DNA from 3 places in the Mesorhizobium sp. WSM4847 genome. Region 2 is predicted to be linked to each of the others. Evidence: predicted binding sites of a transcription regulator. Region 2 holds the regulator's gene; each other region holds the start of a gene.
The links. The regulator LexA, encoded in region 2, represses DNA repair genes until DNA is damaged. The targets are predictions, from matches to a motif close to TGTTCNNNNTGTGTTCNG.
Positions count from the first base shown of each region.

Region 1: the regulator LexA is predicted to act here: its motif matches at 983-1,000, upstream of recA (recombinase RecA).
Region 3: the regulator LexA is predicted to act here: its motif matches at 2,906-2,923, upstream of AC0L28_RS04810 (ImuA family protein).

Region 1 covers NZ_JBVVPY010000028.1:268-5,403, forward strand. Annotated here, with positions in the region: gene AC0L28_RS29330 (carbohydrate kinase family protein) at 1-847, opposite strand, end outside; gene recA (recombinase RecA) at 1,124-2,221, shown strand; gene alaS (alanine--tRNA ligase) at 2,508-5,136, shown strand, end outside.
Region 2 covers NZ_JBVVPY010000005.1:9,398-14,533, forward strand. Annotated here, with positions in the region: gene trpC (indole-3-glycerol phosphate synthase TrpC) at 1-78, shown strand, start outside; gene moaC (cyclic pyranopterin monophosphate synthase MoaC) at 145-642, shown strand; gene AC0L28_RS08265 (molybdopterin molybdotransferase MoeA) at 642-1,847, shown strand; gene lexA (transcriptional repressor LexA) at 1,952-2,689, shown strand; gene AC0L28_RS08275 (ComEC/Rec2 family competence protein) at 2,683-5,136, opposite strand, start outside.
Region 3 covers NZ_JBVVPY010000003.1:56,839-61,974, forward strand. Annotated here, with positions in the region: gene AC0L28_RS04800 (error-prone DNA polymerase) at 1-395, opposite strand, end outside; gene AC0L28_RS04805 (DUF6504 family protein) at 392-1,873, opposite strand; gene AC0L28_RS04810 (ImuA family protein) at 1,815-2,882, opposite strand; gene AC0L28_RS04815 (metallopeptidase family protein) at 3,056-3,478, shown strand; gene AC0L28_RS04820 (DUF1737 domain-containing protein) at 3,705-3,911, opposite strand; gene AC0L28_RS04825 (HpcH/HpaI aldolase/citrate lyase family protein) at 3,938-4,816, opposite strand.

The sequences.
Region 1 (5,136 bases), on a different contig from region 2:
CGACGGCGAGCATTGCTGCGGCAACGCCTTCGCGCAGCGCTGCGCCCAGCGTCAGGCCGCGCAGCAGGGCGGCCATCGTCGCGCCCGCCAGCGCATCGGCGGCGCCGACCGTGACTTTTTTCGGTGCCAGGATCGAGAAGGCGCCGGCCGCGTCGAAACCCAGCACCGGACCGTCACCAGCGGTGACCACGCCGCTTTTCAGGCCGGCGCGTCTTAGGCCGTCGACAATGCCACGCTCGTCGGCATCGACGTCGGCGCCGGTAAGCGCGCCGGCCTCGTGCCGGTTCATGAAGGCCATCGCCAGAAACTCAAGCACCAGCGTCAGCCGCGCCGCCTTGCTGGGCGAAACGGCAAGTGCAAACACGGGCTTGTCGGCTGCAAGCGCTACCAGCCGCTCGAGCGCCGCCGACGGCAGGTTTGCGTCGCAAAGGACTGCATCAGCGGTGCTGATTGCCTCGCGCACCTTGGCACGGCGGATCTGCTTGGCAAGTGCCAGGTCGTAGAGCGCCATGTCGGCGAGGCCGGCGATCAGCGCGCCGTCGCCGTCGATCAGCACTGTGTTGCTCGGTGTCGTGCGATCGAGGAACACCACGGACAGATCGGCAATGCCGGCTGCAGCAATGGCGCGTGAAAGCGTATCGGCCAGAACATCGCCGCCCCGTACCGAAAGCAGCGACCCGGAGACGCCGCGGCGCACGGCGCAGCGCAGCGCATTGAAGACGGCGCCGCCGACTTCCTCGCGCATCGTGCCGGGGTTCGACGCCGCCGGCACGAAGGCGCCCGAAACCTGGCCGCGCCGCTCGATATAGGCGCCGCCTACTGCCAGGATCGTCGGCGACTTCATCATGCCCAGTGAGATGACCTTTGCTGCTGCCGGGTGGAGACTAGGTTGTCCGGCGGAACCCGGCAACCGGAGGCGCGATTCGGAAGATGCCTAGCAGAATCCTGCGGGTGAAGCCGGGATGCATCCCGGGTGAAAATACGAAACAAAAAAAGAACAAATCCGGATATTGTTGGTTTTTCAATCGGTTGTATCCCCTTGCCAATCGAGAACAAAAAAGGTACAAATTGATAGGGATTACGGATTGTCCGGCCTTCATTGACGACCAAGGGGTGATGTATCATGGCTCAGAATTCTTTGCGGCTTGTAGAGGACAAAACGGTGGACAAATCAAAGGCTCTGGATGCGGCGCTGTCGCAAATCGAGCGTGCCTTCGGCAAGGGCTCGATCATGCGGCTCGGCGCAAACGAGCAGGTCGTCGAGATCGAAACGGTGCCGACCGGTTCGCTTGGCCTCGACATCGCGCTCGGCGTCGGCGGCCTGCCGCGCGGCCGCATCATCGAGATCTACGGGCCGGAAAGCTCGGGCAAGACGACGCTGGCGCTGCACACTGTGGCGGAGGCCCAGAAGAAGGGCGGCATCTGCGCCTTCGTCGATGCCGAGCACGCGCTCGACCCGGTCTATGCCCGTAAGCTCGGCGTCGACCTCGAAAACCTCTTGATCTCGCAGCCCGATACCGGCGAGCAGGCGCTGGAGATCTGCGACACGCTGGTGCGTTCCGGCGCCATCGACGTGCTGGTGGTCGATTCGGTCGCGGCGCTGACGCCGCGCGCCGAAATCGAAGGCGAGATGGGCGATTCGCTGCCCGGCCTGCAGGCCCGCCTGATGAGCCAGGCGCTGCGCAAGCTGACCGCCTCGATCTCGCGCTCCAACACCATGGTCATCTTCATCAACCAGATCCGCATGAAGATCGGCGTCATGTTCGGTTCGCCCGAGACCACGACCGGCGGCAACGCGCTGAAATTCTACGCTTCGGTGCGCCTCGACATTCGCCGCATCGGCTCGGTCAAGGACCGCGACGAGGTCGTCGGCAACCAGACCCGCGTCAAAGTGGTCAAGAACAAGCTGGCGCCGCCCTTCAAGGTGGTCGAGTTCGATATCATGTATGGCGAGGGCGTGTCCAAGACCGGCGAGCTGGTTGACCTCGGCGTCAAGGCCGGCGTGGTCGAAAAGTCGGGCGCCTGGTTCTCCTACAATTCGCAGCGTCTCGGCCAGGGCCGCGAGAATGCAAAACTGTTCCTGCGCGACAATCCCGATACGGCGCGCGAAATCGAATTGGCACTACGGCAGAATGCCGGGCTGATTGCGGAAAAGTTCCTCGAGAATGGTGGTTCCGAAGGCGGAGACGATGGTTTCGAGGACGAAGCCGGCGCCATGTAGGCTTCGGCAGTGGCCGGAGTTTGGCCATGATTCCCGCGCATCAGCTCCAGCCTGTGTAATCGAGTCCTGTATTGTTGCGTTCGAACCGCCGGCATAGCGCCGGCGGTTTGCGTTTCAGCGGTGGCGCCGAGATGACCGGCAGGCCGGCAACGAGATGACCGGCAAGCCCCGCAAATTGGCCCAATTCCGTGTTTCTGGACAGGGTGCAACGCGGCGGCTAAAAGGCCATGTCCATTTGCCGTCGGCCGCGCCGGCGGCTCTCTCTAAAAGCTAAAAGGCAGTATTCATGAGTGGCGTGAACGAGATCCGGTCGACATTCCTCGACTATTTCCGCAAGGAGGGTCACGAGGTCGTCGCGTCGAGCCCGCTGGTGCCGCGCAACGACCCGACACTGATGTTCACCAATGCCGGCATGGTGCAGTTCAAGAACGTTTTCACCGGCCTGGAAAAGCGACCCTACTCGCGTGCCACGACGGCTCAGAAGAGTGTTCGCGCCGGCGGCAAGCACAACGACCTCGACAATGTCGGCTACACCGCGCGCCACCTGACCTTCTTCGAGATGCTCGGTAATTTCTCGTTCGGCGACTATTTCAAGGAGCGCGCCATCGAGCTTGCCTGGGACCTGATCACCAGGGAGTTCGGGCTGAAGAAGGACAAGCTGCTGGTCACGGTCTATCACACCGACGACGAGGCTGCCGGCTACTGGAAGAAGATCGCCGGCTTTTCCGACGATCGTATCATCCGCATTCCGACCTCGGACAATTTCTGGGCGATGGGCGACACCGGACCTTGCGGTCCGTGCTCGGAGATCTTCATCGACCGTGGCGAGCACATCTGGGGCGGCCCTCCCGGCAGCCCCGAGGAGGATGGCGACCGTTTCCTCGAATTCTGGAACCTGGTGTTCATGCAGTATGAACAGGTGACGAAGGATGAGCGCATCGACCTGCCGCGCCCGTCGATCGACACCGGCATGGGCCTGGAGCGCATGGCCTCCATTCTGCAAGGGGTCGAGAGCGTCTTCGAGACCGACCTGTTCCGTCACCTGATCGAGGCCGCGTCATCCGCGCTCGGCCGCGGTCCGGATGCCGACACCGTCGGATCGTTCCGCGTCATCGCCGACCATTTGCGTTCGTCCTGCTTTCTGGTGGCCGACGGCGTGCTGCCGTCCAATGAGGGCCGCGGCTACGTGCTGCGTCGCATCATGCGCCGCGCCATGCGCCATGGGCAGCTTTTGGGCGCCGGTGATCCGCTGATGTGGCGGCTGGTGCCGGCGCTGGTGCGCGAGATGGGCCAGGCCTATCCGGAACTGGTGCGCGGCGAACAGATGATCACCGAGACGCTGAAGCTTGAAGAAACCCGTTTCCGCAAGACGCTGGTGCGCGGCTTGGGCCTGCTTTCGGAAGCGACGGAAAAGCTGGGTGCCGGCGACATGCTGGATGGCGAGACCGCCTTCAAGCTCTACGACACCTATGGCTTTCCGCTCGATCTGACGCAGGACGCGCTCCGTCAGCGCAACATCTCGGTCGATCTTGCCGGCTTCACCAATGCGATGGAGCAGCAGAAGGCCGAGGCGCGCAAGAGCTGGGCTGGTTCCGGCGAGGCGGCGACCGAAACAGTGTGGTTCCCGGTGCGCGAGAAGCATGGCGCCACCGAGTTCCTCGGCTACGAGACCGAGCAGGCGGAAGGCCTCATCCAGGCGCTGGTCAGGGACGGCAAGATCGTCGACAGCGCCGCCAACGGCGAGGCGGTTGCCGTAGTCGTCAACCAGACGCCGTTCTATGGCGAATCCGGCGGCCAGGTGGGTGATACCGGCGTCATTTCAGGCGAAGGGTTCTCAATCGAGATCTCCGATACGCAGAAGAAGGCCGACGGGCTTTTCGTGCATCTCGGCAAGGTGGCCGACGGCACGGTCGACACGGGCGCGACCGTCGAGCTGAAGGTCGACCATGCGCGCCGCTCCAGGCTGCGCGCGAACCATTCCGCGACGCATCTGATCCACGAAGCGCTGCGCGAGGTGCTAGGCACCCATGTCGCGCAGAAGGGCTCACTGGTCGCGCCCGAGCGTCTGCGCTTCGACATTTCGCACAACAAGCCGATCTCGCCTGACGAGATCGAAGTGGTCGAGCGGATGGCGAACGAGATCGTCGTCCAGAACAGCCCGGTCACCACGCGGCTGATGTCGGTCGACGATGCCATTGCCGAAGGCGCCATGGCGCTGTTCGGCGAAAAGTATGGCGATGAGGTGCGCGTCGTTTCGATGGGCACGGGCTTGCATGGCGCCAAGGCCAACCGGCCCTATTCGGTCGAGCTATGCGGCGGCACCCATGTCAGGGCGACCGGCGATATCGGTCTGGTGCGCATCGTGTCGGACAGCGCCGTCGCCGCCGGCGTGCGCCGCATCGAGGCGCTGACCGGAGAGGCGGCCAGAAAGCATCTCGACGAGCAGGACAAACGGCTGAAGGCCACTGCGGCGGCGTTGAAGATCTCGCCGGCCGACGTGCCGGCGCGCGTCGAAGCGCTGTTGGACGAGCGCAAGAAGCTCGAGAAAGAACTGACCGAAGCGCGCAAGAAACTGGCGCTGGGCGACCGCTCGCCAGCCGGCGTGCCTGCCGAGAACGAGACCATTGCCGGTGTCGGCTTCCTCGGCAAGGCGGTATCGGGTGTCGCGCCGAAGGATTTGAAGCCGTTGGCCGATGCCGGCAAGAAGTCGCTCGGCTCCGGCGTCGTCGTCTTCGTCGGCGCCGGCGAGGACAACAAGGCCAGCGTCGTGGTCGGCGTCACCGACGACCTGACCGGCCGCTTCAGCGCTGTCGATCTGGTGCGTGTGGCGTCCGCGGCCTTGGGCGGGCAGGGCGGCGGCGGTCGGCCTGACATGGCCCAGGCCGGCGGCCCGGACGCCTCAAGGGCCGAAGACG
Region 2 (5,136 bases):
CTGCTTTTGATGGGCAAGGCGCCCGCCAATGCATCTTCCCGAAAGTCGGAATCGATTTTCGGAGAGCATGATGCATAGATACAAAGCGTTAGAGCGTAGTTTGTGCGTCCAAACGGACGCACGTCGCTCCAGGGTGACCTGACGATGTCGGCCGCCCTCACCCATCTTGGCGCGGAAGGCGAAGCCAATATGGTCGATGTCGGCGACAAGGCGGAGACGACCCGCACGGCAATCGCCGAAGGTCTTGTCTCGATGCGGCCCGAAACGCTGAAAATGATTCTCGACGGCGATGCCAAGAAAGGCGACGTGCTGGGTACGGCGCGCATCGCCGGCATCATGGCGGCCAAGAGGACGCATGAGCTGATCCCGCTCTGCCATCCGCTGCTGTTGACCAAGATATCGGTAGACATCGAACCTGACGCGACGCTGCCCGGCCTGAAGGTCACGGCGCTGGCCCGCGTCACCGGCAAGACCGGCGTCGAGATGGAAGCGCTGACCGCCGTCTCGGTCGCCTGCCTGACCATCTATGATATGGCCAAGGCGGTCGATCGCGGCATGGCCATCTCCGGCATCAGGCTGGTGGAAAAGACCGGCGGCAAATCCGGCGACTACAAGGCGGATGCCGAGGGGGCAGGCCAATAATGGCGCTGCTTGCGGTCGCCGAGGCGCTCGAGCACCTGCTTGCGGATGCTGCGCCCTTGCAGGCTGAAAGCGTCGCCCTGATGGATGCCGCCGACCGCGTGCTGGCGGAGCCGCTCATGGCGCTCCGCACCCAGCCGCCATTCAACGCGTCGGCCATGGACGGCTATGCCGTGCGGGCCGACGATGTCGCGTCCGTGCCCGCGAGACTTTCGGTGATCGGCATGGCGCCGGCCGGACGAGGCTTTGCCGGAACAGTCGGCGCGGCGCAGGCCGTGCGCATCTTCACCGGCGCGCCGCTTCCCGGAGGCGCCGACACCATCGTCATCCAGGAGAATGTCCGCGACCTCGGCGGCGGCATGGTCGAAGTGACCGCGCCGACGGTTGAAGGCCGCAACATCCGCCGCCTCGGGCTCGATTTCTCGCAGGGCGACATGCTGCTGGAGAAAGGCCGCCTGTTTGATCCGGCGGCATTGTCGCTGGCGGCGTCGGCCAACCACCAGCAGGTCCGCGTGGTGAAACGGCCGCTGGTCGCCATCATCGCCACCGGCGACGAATTGCTGCCGCCGGGCAGCGACCTTGGCCCCGACCAGATAATCTCCTCCAATGCCTATGGCGTCGCCGCCGCGGCCCGCTCGGTCGGCGCCAGCGCACTCGATCTCGGCATCGCCGCCGACCGCAAGGACGCGATCGCCGCGCTGGTGACAAAAGCCGTCGACGCAGGCGCGGACGTCATCGTCACGCTGGGCGGCGCCTCGGTCGGGGACCATGACCTCGTCCATGACGTGCTGACCGGCGAAGGCATGGCGCTCGATTTCTGGAAAATCGCCATGCGGCCCGGCAAGCCACTGATGTTCGGGCGGCTGGGCGCCATCCGCTGCATCGGCCTGCCTGGCAATCCGGTGGCCAGCCTGGTCTGCACGCAGCTCTTTCTGAAGCCGCTGCTGGCGCGGCTCGGCGGCCGCGCCTTCCGCCAGGACATGCGTCTGGCGCGGCTCGGCGCCGCCATGCCGGCTAACGATCTCAGGCAGGACTATGTACGCGCGGTGGTGAAGGAAGAAGCTGGCACGCTTGAGGCAACGCCGTTCAGTATCCAGGATTCCTCGATGCTCAGAATGCTGGCCGACGCCAACGGACTGGTCGTACGCGAGCCATTCGCTCCCGCAGCCGCAGCCGGCGCCGCCTGCAGCGTGCTGATGCTACGCTGAACAAAACGTCAACACATTCATTAAACTTTAAATGGTTGCGGAACACAACTGGAACAGATAGTGTTTGTTCTGGGTTTGTTTTTCTGATTCTGTTGGGGGTCGCGATGCTGACACGCAAACAACATGAACTGCTGATGTTCATCCACGAACGGCTGAAGGAAAGCGGCATTCCGCCCTCGTTCGACGAGATGAAGGAAGCGCTCGACCTCGCCTCCAAATCAGGGATCCACCGGCTGATCACGGCGCTGGAGGAACGCGGTTTCATTCGCCGCCTGCCCAACCGCGCCCGCGCGCTGGAGGTGCTGCGCCTGCCCGATTCGATCGCGCCGGGCCTCAATGCGGCGCGCAAATTCTCGCCGAGCGTCATTCAAGGCTCCCTTGGGCAGGGCGGCCTCGGACGCCAGATCAAGCCGGCGCCTTCGCGCATGCGTGCTGCCGGCAATGACGACGACGTCGTTGCCACCGTCTCCATACCGGTGATGGGCCGCATCGCTGCCGGTGTGCCGATCGACGCCATCCAGCACCAGACGCATTCGATCTCGGTGCCACCGGACATGATCACCGGCGGCACGCACTACGCGCTGGAGGTCAAGGGTGATTCGATGATCGAGGCCGGCATCTTCGACGGCGACACGGTCATCATCCGCAACGCCGAAACCGCCCAGCCTGGCGAGATCATTGTCGCTCTGGTCGACGAGGAGGAAGCGACGCTGAAACGATTCCGCCGCAAAGGTGCCTCGATCGCACTGGAAGCCGCCAATCCGGCCTACGAGACGCGCATCTTCGGGCCGGACCGGGTCAAGGTGCAGGGCAAGCTCGTCGGACTGATCCGGCGTTACTGAACGGCAGGCTTCTTGGGTTTCTCGGCCCTGCGGTATGGCGGCAGGCCCCTCGCCTCGCGCGAAAATCGCCGCTGCTCATGCCAAGGCCTGTATGGCTGTCTGACGGCAAAACGGATTTCTGCGCGCGTCTTCGCCGATAGCGGATCGAAGAAGACGGCGGCACTGCCCATGCGAGCGAGCTGCCGTTTGGTGACGACGAGAACCAGCGGGTTGCGGCAGGGTTTGTAATAGGCTGTGGCATCGTCGATGACGATCAAATCCGCAAAGGCACAGGCCGGCCGCGCGGTTTTGCGGTTGTCGGCGAGCGCGATGAGCGCGCCGGACGGATGCCGGGCCAGGCACAGGCCGGCAGTGCAGGTGAAAGGCGCTCCCGGCGGCAGGTCGGCCGGATCGGCGATGTCGAACCGCACATCTCCTTTTTCGAATGTCTCCGGCTCGACGATCGTTGTTGAAACCAGCGCATGTTTCCAGTTGTCGGTGGTGAATTCGTTCGAACGCATCCGGTTGACGGCAAGTTCGCCGCCGCCGATCGGCAGCGCCACCAGATGCGCATCCTCCGAGATCAGCACGTCGGGGGTGCGCGTCTCGGAAATCGTCAGCAGGCCGGCGAGCGCAAAGGGAAGTGCCGCAAGCCGCAGCCATGTCGTCGCCATCGTGGCGATGACTAAGGCGACCGTCACCAGCAGAACCGATTGCAACGAAATCAGGCCGACTGCATCGACCGGCGAACGCTCCGAGATCCATCCCGAAATTGCAATCATCGCCGTCAGGCCCTTGCCCATCATGTAGAGGAAAGGGCCGTCGAGGCCGAAAGGCATTGCCAAGGCGCTGAGGACGGCCAGGAACATGACGATCGTGACGATCGGCATGACGGCCAGATTGGCGAACAGGCTGAGCGGCGAGACGCGCTGGAAGTGCCAGATGGCGAAGAGCGCGGTGGCGCTGCCGGCAATGATGGAGGTCATTGCGATGGTGCCTGCCCCGGCGACGAGCTTGCGCGTGACGAAAGCGACCGGTGACCGTCGCTGTCGCGGCGCCTTGGCCTTGTCGGCACGATAGTCGGACCAACCGGCATAGGCGCCCACGAGAGCCGCAGTCGCGGCGAACGACATCTGGAAGCTTGCGCCGACCACCTCGTGCGGCGACACGACGATGACGGCGATGGCCGAAATCGCCAGGTTGCGCATGGTGAGTGCCGCCCGGTCGAACAGCACGGCGACAAGCATTACCGCCAGCATGATGAAGCTGCGTTCAGCCGCGACCACGATACCGGAAAAGATCAGATAAGCAGCGATGGAGACGAGTGCAGCAGCAGCCGCATATTTTTTGACCGGCCGGCGCGACGAAAAGTCGGGAAACAGCGCAAAGGCGCCGCGCAGCAATCCCATGACGGTGCCGGCGACAAGCGCCATGTGCAGGCCGGAAATGGAGATGATGTGGTAGATGCCGGTGCGCCGCATCGATTCGTTTATCTCTTCGGGGATGCCGGCACGCACGCCGACGATCAGCGCAGCGGCAATCTCCCCCTCGGCACCACCGATGCTGTCCCTGATATGGTCGGCGATGGTTTCGCGCGCCTTCTCGATCGACGAAGAAAGGCGTGCGGTTAACGGTGCATCTTCGGAGACGACGATCTTTGGACTGCCGAGGAAAAAGCCACTGGCACCGATGCCGGCGAAATAGCTGTCAAAGGAAAAGTCAAAGCTGTCCGGTCTGACCGGGCCAGTCGGAGGCAGAAGCCTCACATAGCCGGTTGCCACCGAGCCTGCGGTCATCTCAGCGGGAATCTTGCGTGCCGACACCCTGACACGTTCGGGTGCATAACGCAGTGTCGGCCGGGCGGTCGACATCACGTCGATGGTCAGCCTGATCCGGCCGTTCGCCATCTGGTCGAGCCTGACGACACGGCCGGTCAGCCGGGTCTGGATTTCCGAACCGAGCATCTTCGTTCCGGCGCGCCAGGTTTCAACCTTGGCGGCGAGCACACCAAGCGCGCACAGCAACGCTGCCATGAAGCACAGGTGCGTTTTGCGGCGTGAGCGCGTGACGGCCGCACACAATGCCGTAAGGACCACGACGGCGATGGGCTGGGCAAAGTCCGGTTCGACGGCAAGCGAAAAATAGACGATCACCCCGCATGCCAGGAAAACCGGCACCAGCAGGAAGGCGACGCCCCGGTCGAGTTCCAGGCCGGCTGCCGCGGCCACGCTGTTGCGGACACCGGATGGTGAAAGATGGCTGAGCTGTCGGCGAAAACGAATGACAGGGCCGGGTGCTGAAGCCGGTATCGGCGCCGGGCGATCCGGCGAAAGAGGCTGGATGCTCAGCGGCGACGCAGGCAGCGAAACGGGTAGCGACTCAGTGTGAGGAACGTCGGCAAACAGCGATCGTTCGCTGACGCTTGCGGTCGCGCCCTCGCTCTCGTCCACGCCGCGGCCTGGTCCAGC
Region 3 (5,136 bases), on a different contig from region 2:
AGGATCGCCAGCGACATGCGATCGCCCCATTCGAAAAGGTCGTCGCGATAGAGCAGCGGTGCGCCCTTTTCGCTGTCGTCGCGCATATTGGCCTGCGTCAGCATGCGGCACAGATGGCCCCAGCCCTTGCGGTCCTGCGGATAGGCGAGAACGTCGGGCGTGCCATCACAAAAAACCAGGCGGCAGCCGGGATGACAGGAAAGACCTTCCACCTTGGCCTGTTGCCAGGCGCGCACGACGCCAGCCACCGTGTTGCGGTCGGCAAGCCCGATCGACGAAAAGCCCAAAAACTTTGCCGCGACCACCAGCTCCTCCGGTTTCGAGGCGCCGCGCAGGAACGAGAAATTCGACTGGATGCCGAATTCGGCGTAGGGAACGACCGCCAGCGCATTCATGCGAAGACCCCGTGCATGAACCAGCGCGGCGCCGCCTGCGAGGCGCCGTAGAGCCCCTGGCGATAAAGCCAGTAACGGCGGCCGTCGCTATCCTCGATGCGGAAATAATCCCGGGTCGCTTCCTGCCCCGCTGCCTCCCGCCACCATTCCGCGGCGATGCGTTCCGGCCCTTCGGCGCGCGCCACCCGGTAGAGCGCGCGCCGCCAGCGGAAGTTCAGCGGCGGTCCTTCAGGCATTTCGGTGGCCGGCACCTCGATCGGCTCGGGCGAGCGGAACAGCCGGATCGGCCGTTCCGGCCGCAAGACAGGCCTAGTGTCTTTCATCTTGCCCGGCGTCTTGTCCGGCTTCTTCGGCGCAGAGACCCTTTGCGGCGCCTCCGCATAGGAATGCGTGGCGACGGCGCGCTCGGGCAGATGACTCTCGACGGCAACCGGTTTCAAAACCGCGCTGTCACCGAGCCGGGCGCGGATGCGGTCGGCGAAAAGGGCGATGTCGGCGCCGTCATCGCGCGTCTCGCCGGTCAGATCCGCCTGCTGCATGTCGGAGGCCGCGGCCGACAGCACCGAGAGGCGCACGAGATCGAAGCCATAGCCGGCATCGATGTCCTGTTCGAGCGCGGCAAGCCTCTCGTGGAACAATTTCTGGATCAGCAGCGGCTCGCGCAACGGCCGCGAGGTGCCGACGGCGATGCGGCTGACGGCGCCGTCGACGCGGAAAAGCAGCAGCGCCAGCCTTCTTGCGCCCTCGCCGCGGCGCTCGAGGTCCGCCTTCAATGTCGTCGCCAGCATTTTCACCAGCCGCTCTATTTCGTCAGTCAGCATGATGGGTTCTGCGAGATAGCGTTCGACCGAAAGCGGCGCCACCGGCAGGCGCGGCGACACCGCCTCGTCGAGGCGGCCGACTGCCTGGTCGAGGCGCAAAAGCAGCGATCTGCCGAAGCGGCGGGCGAGCGGCGCGCGCGGTGCTGCCATGACGGCGCCCGCCGTGCGCAGGCCGACGCTTTCCAGGCTGGCGCGGATGTCAGGCTCGATGCGCAGCGCCGTCAGCGGCAAGGGTGCGAGAAGCGCCTCCTCCTCGCCACCGGGGACGATGCGATCACCAGAAAACCGCGCTGCCGCCCAGGCTGCACCTGGTGTGGCGGCAAGGCCGGCGCGGACATCGAAACCCTGATGGAAAAAGCGCGACAGGATGTCGTCCAGCATCGCCCGTTCGCCGCCGAAAAGATGGGTGCAGCCGGTGACGTCGAGGAACAGGCCATCGGCTGCGTCGATCGCCACCAGCGGGGTGTAGCGGTCGCACCAGTCGGCGAGGCTTTCGAGCAGGCGGCGGTCGCCCTCGGGATCGGCTTCCACGACGTCGATCGACGGATGCATGGCGCGCGCGTCGGCTATGCCCATGCCGCGCTTCAGATGAAGCGCCTCAGCCCGCTCGTCGAGGGCGGCGATGCGCTGCGCGTTCGCCTGGCGATGGCTGATCACCAGCGGCAGGTGATCCGACGGCCGCGAACGCCAGGACCGCCCCAGACGCTGGCGCAGGATCCTTTCCGCGGCGAGATGCGGAAACCACAGGGACAGGATTCGCTGCCCGTTCTTGCCGTCTTTCCCCGGCCCTTCTTTCCTCGAAACTGCGTTCATCGGGGTTCCACTCCAGTGTGAATTGTCCTGGCAAGGCGGTGCGGCTCTTGCCGATGCTGACGGTGAAGGCGGGACGGCCGATCGAGCCGGCGAGCGGCCCGGCGATCGTCTGGCGTGGTGCCGACGGCGCCGCCGACAGGACGAGGCGGACGGGTGCCGCCGTCGGCTCGGGTTCGCCGGCCTGGCGCAGCAAAAACACCGGCCGGCCGGCGCTCTGTGCCCGGGCGTGCAGCCGCCGCGTCGCGGTGAGGTCCAGCCGCTGCGGACTGCCGCGGATTTCGAGGATGACGGCGGCGAGCGCCGTCATCCGGGCGGCCTCCTCGGCGGTCCACAGCGCATCGAGGAGCCTTGGCGCCTCGGAAAACAGCAATTGCTCCGGCTCGATGCCGAAAAGGCGATGAAGTCCTGTGGCATAGGGGAAGCCGGCCTCGCGGAAGATTTCCGCGGTGCCGATCCACAGGACCGGCAGTCGCGGCCCCTGTTTGAGGATCAGGCTGACGAGCGACAGGGCGAAGCCGGCGACGGCCCCGGCATCGCGGGTCGCGGCGCCATGGATCTCGCTCAGCGCCGCCTTCGGCAGGCCGCCGCCGAGCGCAGTATCGAGATCTTCGGCGCCGGTGCGCAGAAACGCATCGGGCGGCGCCACGGCGAGGCCGCGGCGGACGATTGTCAGATTTTTGGGCGTGACATCAGCTGTTGGATCCTGGGGCGTGACATCAGCTGTTGGATTCCGGGGCGCATCAACGGGGGCTGCGGCCGGCGCCTGCAGGCGCTCGGGCAGCGTTCCCTCGATCTTCGCGATCTGGCGGCGCAGGGCAAAAACAGTCTCCCGCGCCACGGCGCTTGTCGCCATGACGGTCAGCTTCCACTCACAATTGTTCCTGTTATGTTCTAATAGATTCCAGAGGGCGGCCGAAGAGTCAAGCGGAGTCATGGGGAATTTATTCCTGTCAGGGAAAGGCGGCAACCCGGCTAATTGCCGAGTCCGGCGCGAAAGCCTATATGCCGGGATCAGAAGGACAAAGCATGGCCCGCATCTACAAAACCCGTACCTGGCACGACGAGCTTTCGCCGTCGATGGAGGAAATGGAGTTCCTGGCGCTAGAAGCTTACGCCCATCTGCCGGAGGAGTTTCGCAAGCTGACCGGCGAGATCGTCATCCAGATCGCCGAATTCCCGACCGACGAAATCATGGACGACCTGTCGCTGGAAACGCCTTTCGACCTGCTCGGCCTGTTCGAGGGGCGCGGCATCGCCGAGCGCTGGAATCCGCAGACCGGCGAGGGGCCGAACCGCGTCACGCTCTACCGCCGCGCCATCCTCGACTACTGGGCCGAGAACGAGGAGACGCTGGGCGATATCGTCACCCATGTGCTGATCCACGAGATCGGCCACCATTTCGGCCTGTCGGACGATGATATGGAGCGGATCGAAGAGGCGGCCGAGTAAAGGGATCGACGTCTCATTCCTTCGCGGCCCCCCTCTGTCCTGCCGGACATCTCCCCCTCAAGGGGGAGACTGGCAGCTTTGGCCCGCACCGCACACCCTGCAACTCTGAAGATTGGCGAAAGCCGATGCGACATCCGATCTCCCCCCTTGAGGGGGAGATGTCCGGCAGGACAGAGGGGGGTGCTGGCCCGCCGACATCTGGAAGATGTTTATGCTCGATGCGATGTCACCAATCGCTGAGCTTGGTGCCAGGGCCGTATTCCTGGCCCTCGACATCCTTCACCACGGCCTGGCCGCAGCGCATGACCTTGGTCTGCTTGTCGTAGGAATAGGTTGGCGAGCCGAACAGGTGCCAGCCCTTGTTCAGCGCTGCCGTCACCTTGTGGCAGAAGCTGGAATCGTCCGGGCCGGACAGAAAGCGGTAGAGTTTCATTTTTCATTCCTGTGATAAGTTGCCAATCATGCCGCGCTGGCGGCCGCCTTCGCCAGCAGTTTCTCGGCCTGCGCCAGATGCAGCCGCTCGAGCATTTTTCCGTTCAGCGCAATGACTTGCCTGCCGGCATTTTCGGCAAGCGCGAAGGCCTCCTTGACCGCACGCGCCTCGGCCACGGCTTCGGCAGATGGTGCAAAGGCGCGGTTTGCGGCATCGATCTGGGCCGGGTGGATCAGCGATTTGCCGTCGAACCCCATGGCGGCTGCTTCCGTGCATTCGCGCGCAAAAGCGTCCAGATCACGAAAATCGTTGAAGACACCGTCGAGCAGGTCGAGGCCACCGGCGCGTGCTGCGAGCACCATCTGCATCAGCCATGGCGTGAGATAGCGCCGGTCGGGCGTAGCGAGAATGCCGGTGTCCTTGACCAGGTCGTTCGTTCCGGCAACGAAACAGACCAGCCGCGAGGCCGGATCGCGGCCAAGCTCGGCAATCGGGCCGATGTTGAGCAGCGCCTTGGGCGTCTCGATCATCGCCCACAGCTTCACCGCGTCGGGTGAAAAATTGTCGTCGAGGACGTCGCCGGCTTCCAGGACGTCGCGCGGCGTGTCGACCTTGGGCAGCAGGATGGCGTCGGGCTCGCAGCTTGCCGCCGCCAGCAAGTCCTTGGCGCCCCATTCGCTGGAGAGCGGGTTGATGCGCACGACCATTTCGCAGCGCAGGTTTGCGCGGTGAGCGAAAATATCAGCCAGTTTTTCGCGCGCAAAAACCTTGTCGGCCGGGGCGACGGCATCTTCGAGATCGATGATGACGGCATCGCAGGCCAGCGACGAGATCTTGGCCAGCGCCTTGTCGTTCGAGGCCGGGACGTAAAGCACCGAGCGGCGCGGGCGGCAGGGTTCAGTCATGCCTGATCTATGCCTTCTGGAGGCGATCGAAGCAAGCACACAGGGCAATCGCTTCGGGCAGTCATAGCTTGCATTGGACGCAAGCCAATCATCGAAGTTGGCGCCGCCCCTCATCGCCCTGCCAGCCCCTTCTCCCCGTATAGGGACGGGGAGAAGGGGCTGGCGCAGCCTCGAAGCCATTCTTGCAACGCTGGTGATTGGCGAAACCGGCGATGAGAGCACCCCTCTCCCCGTCACTATACGGGGAGAGGATGCTGACAGGCAGGTGAGGGGCAGCGCAAGCCCCCGGAAGGGGTGACGGGGCGGATTCAAAGCTGAAG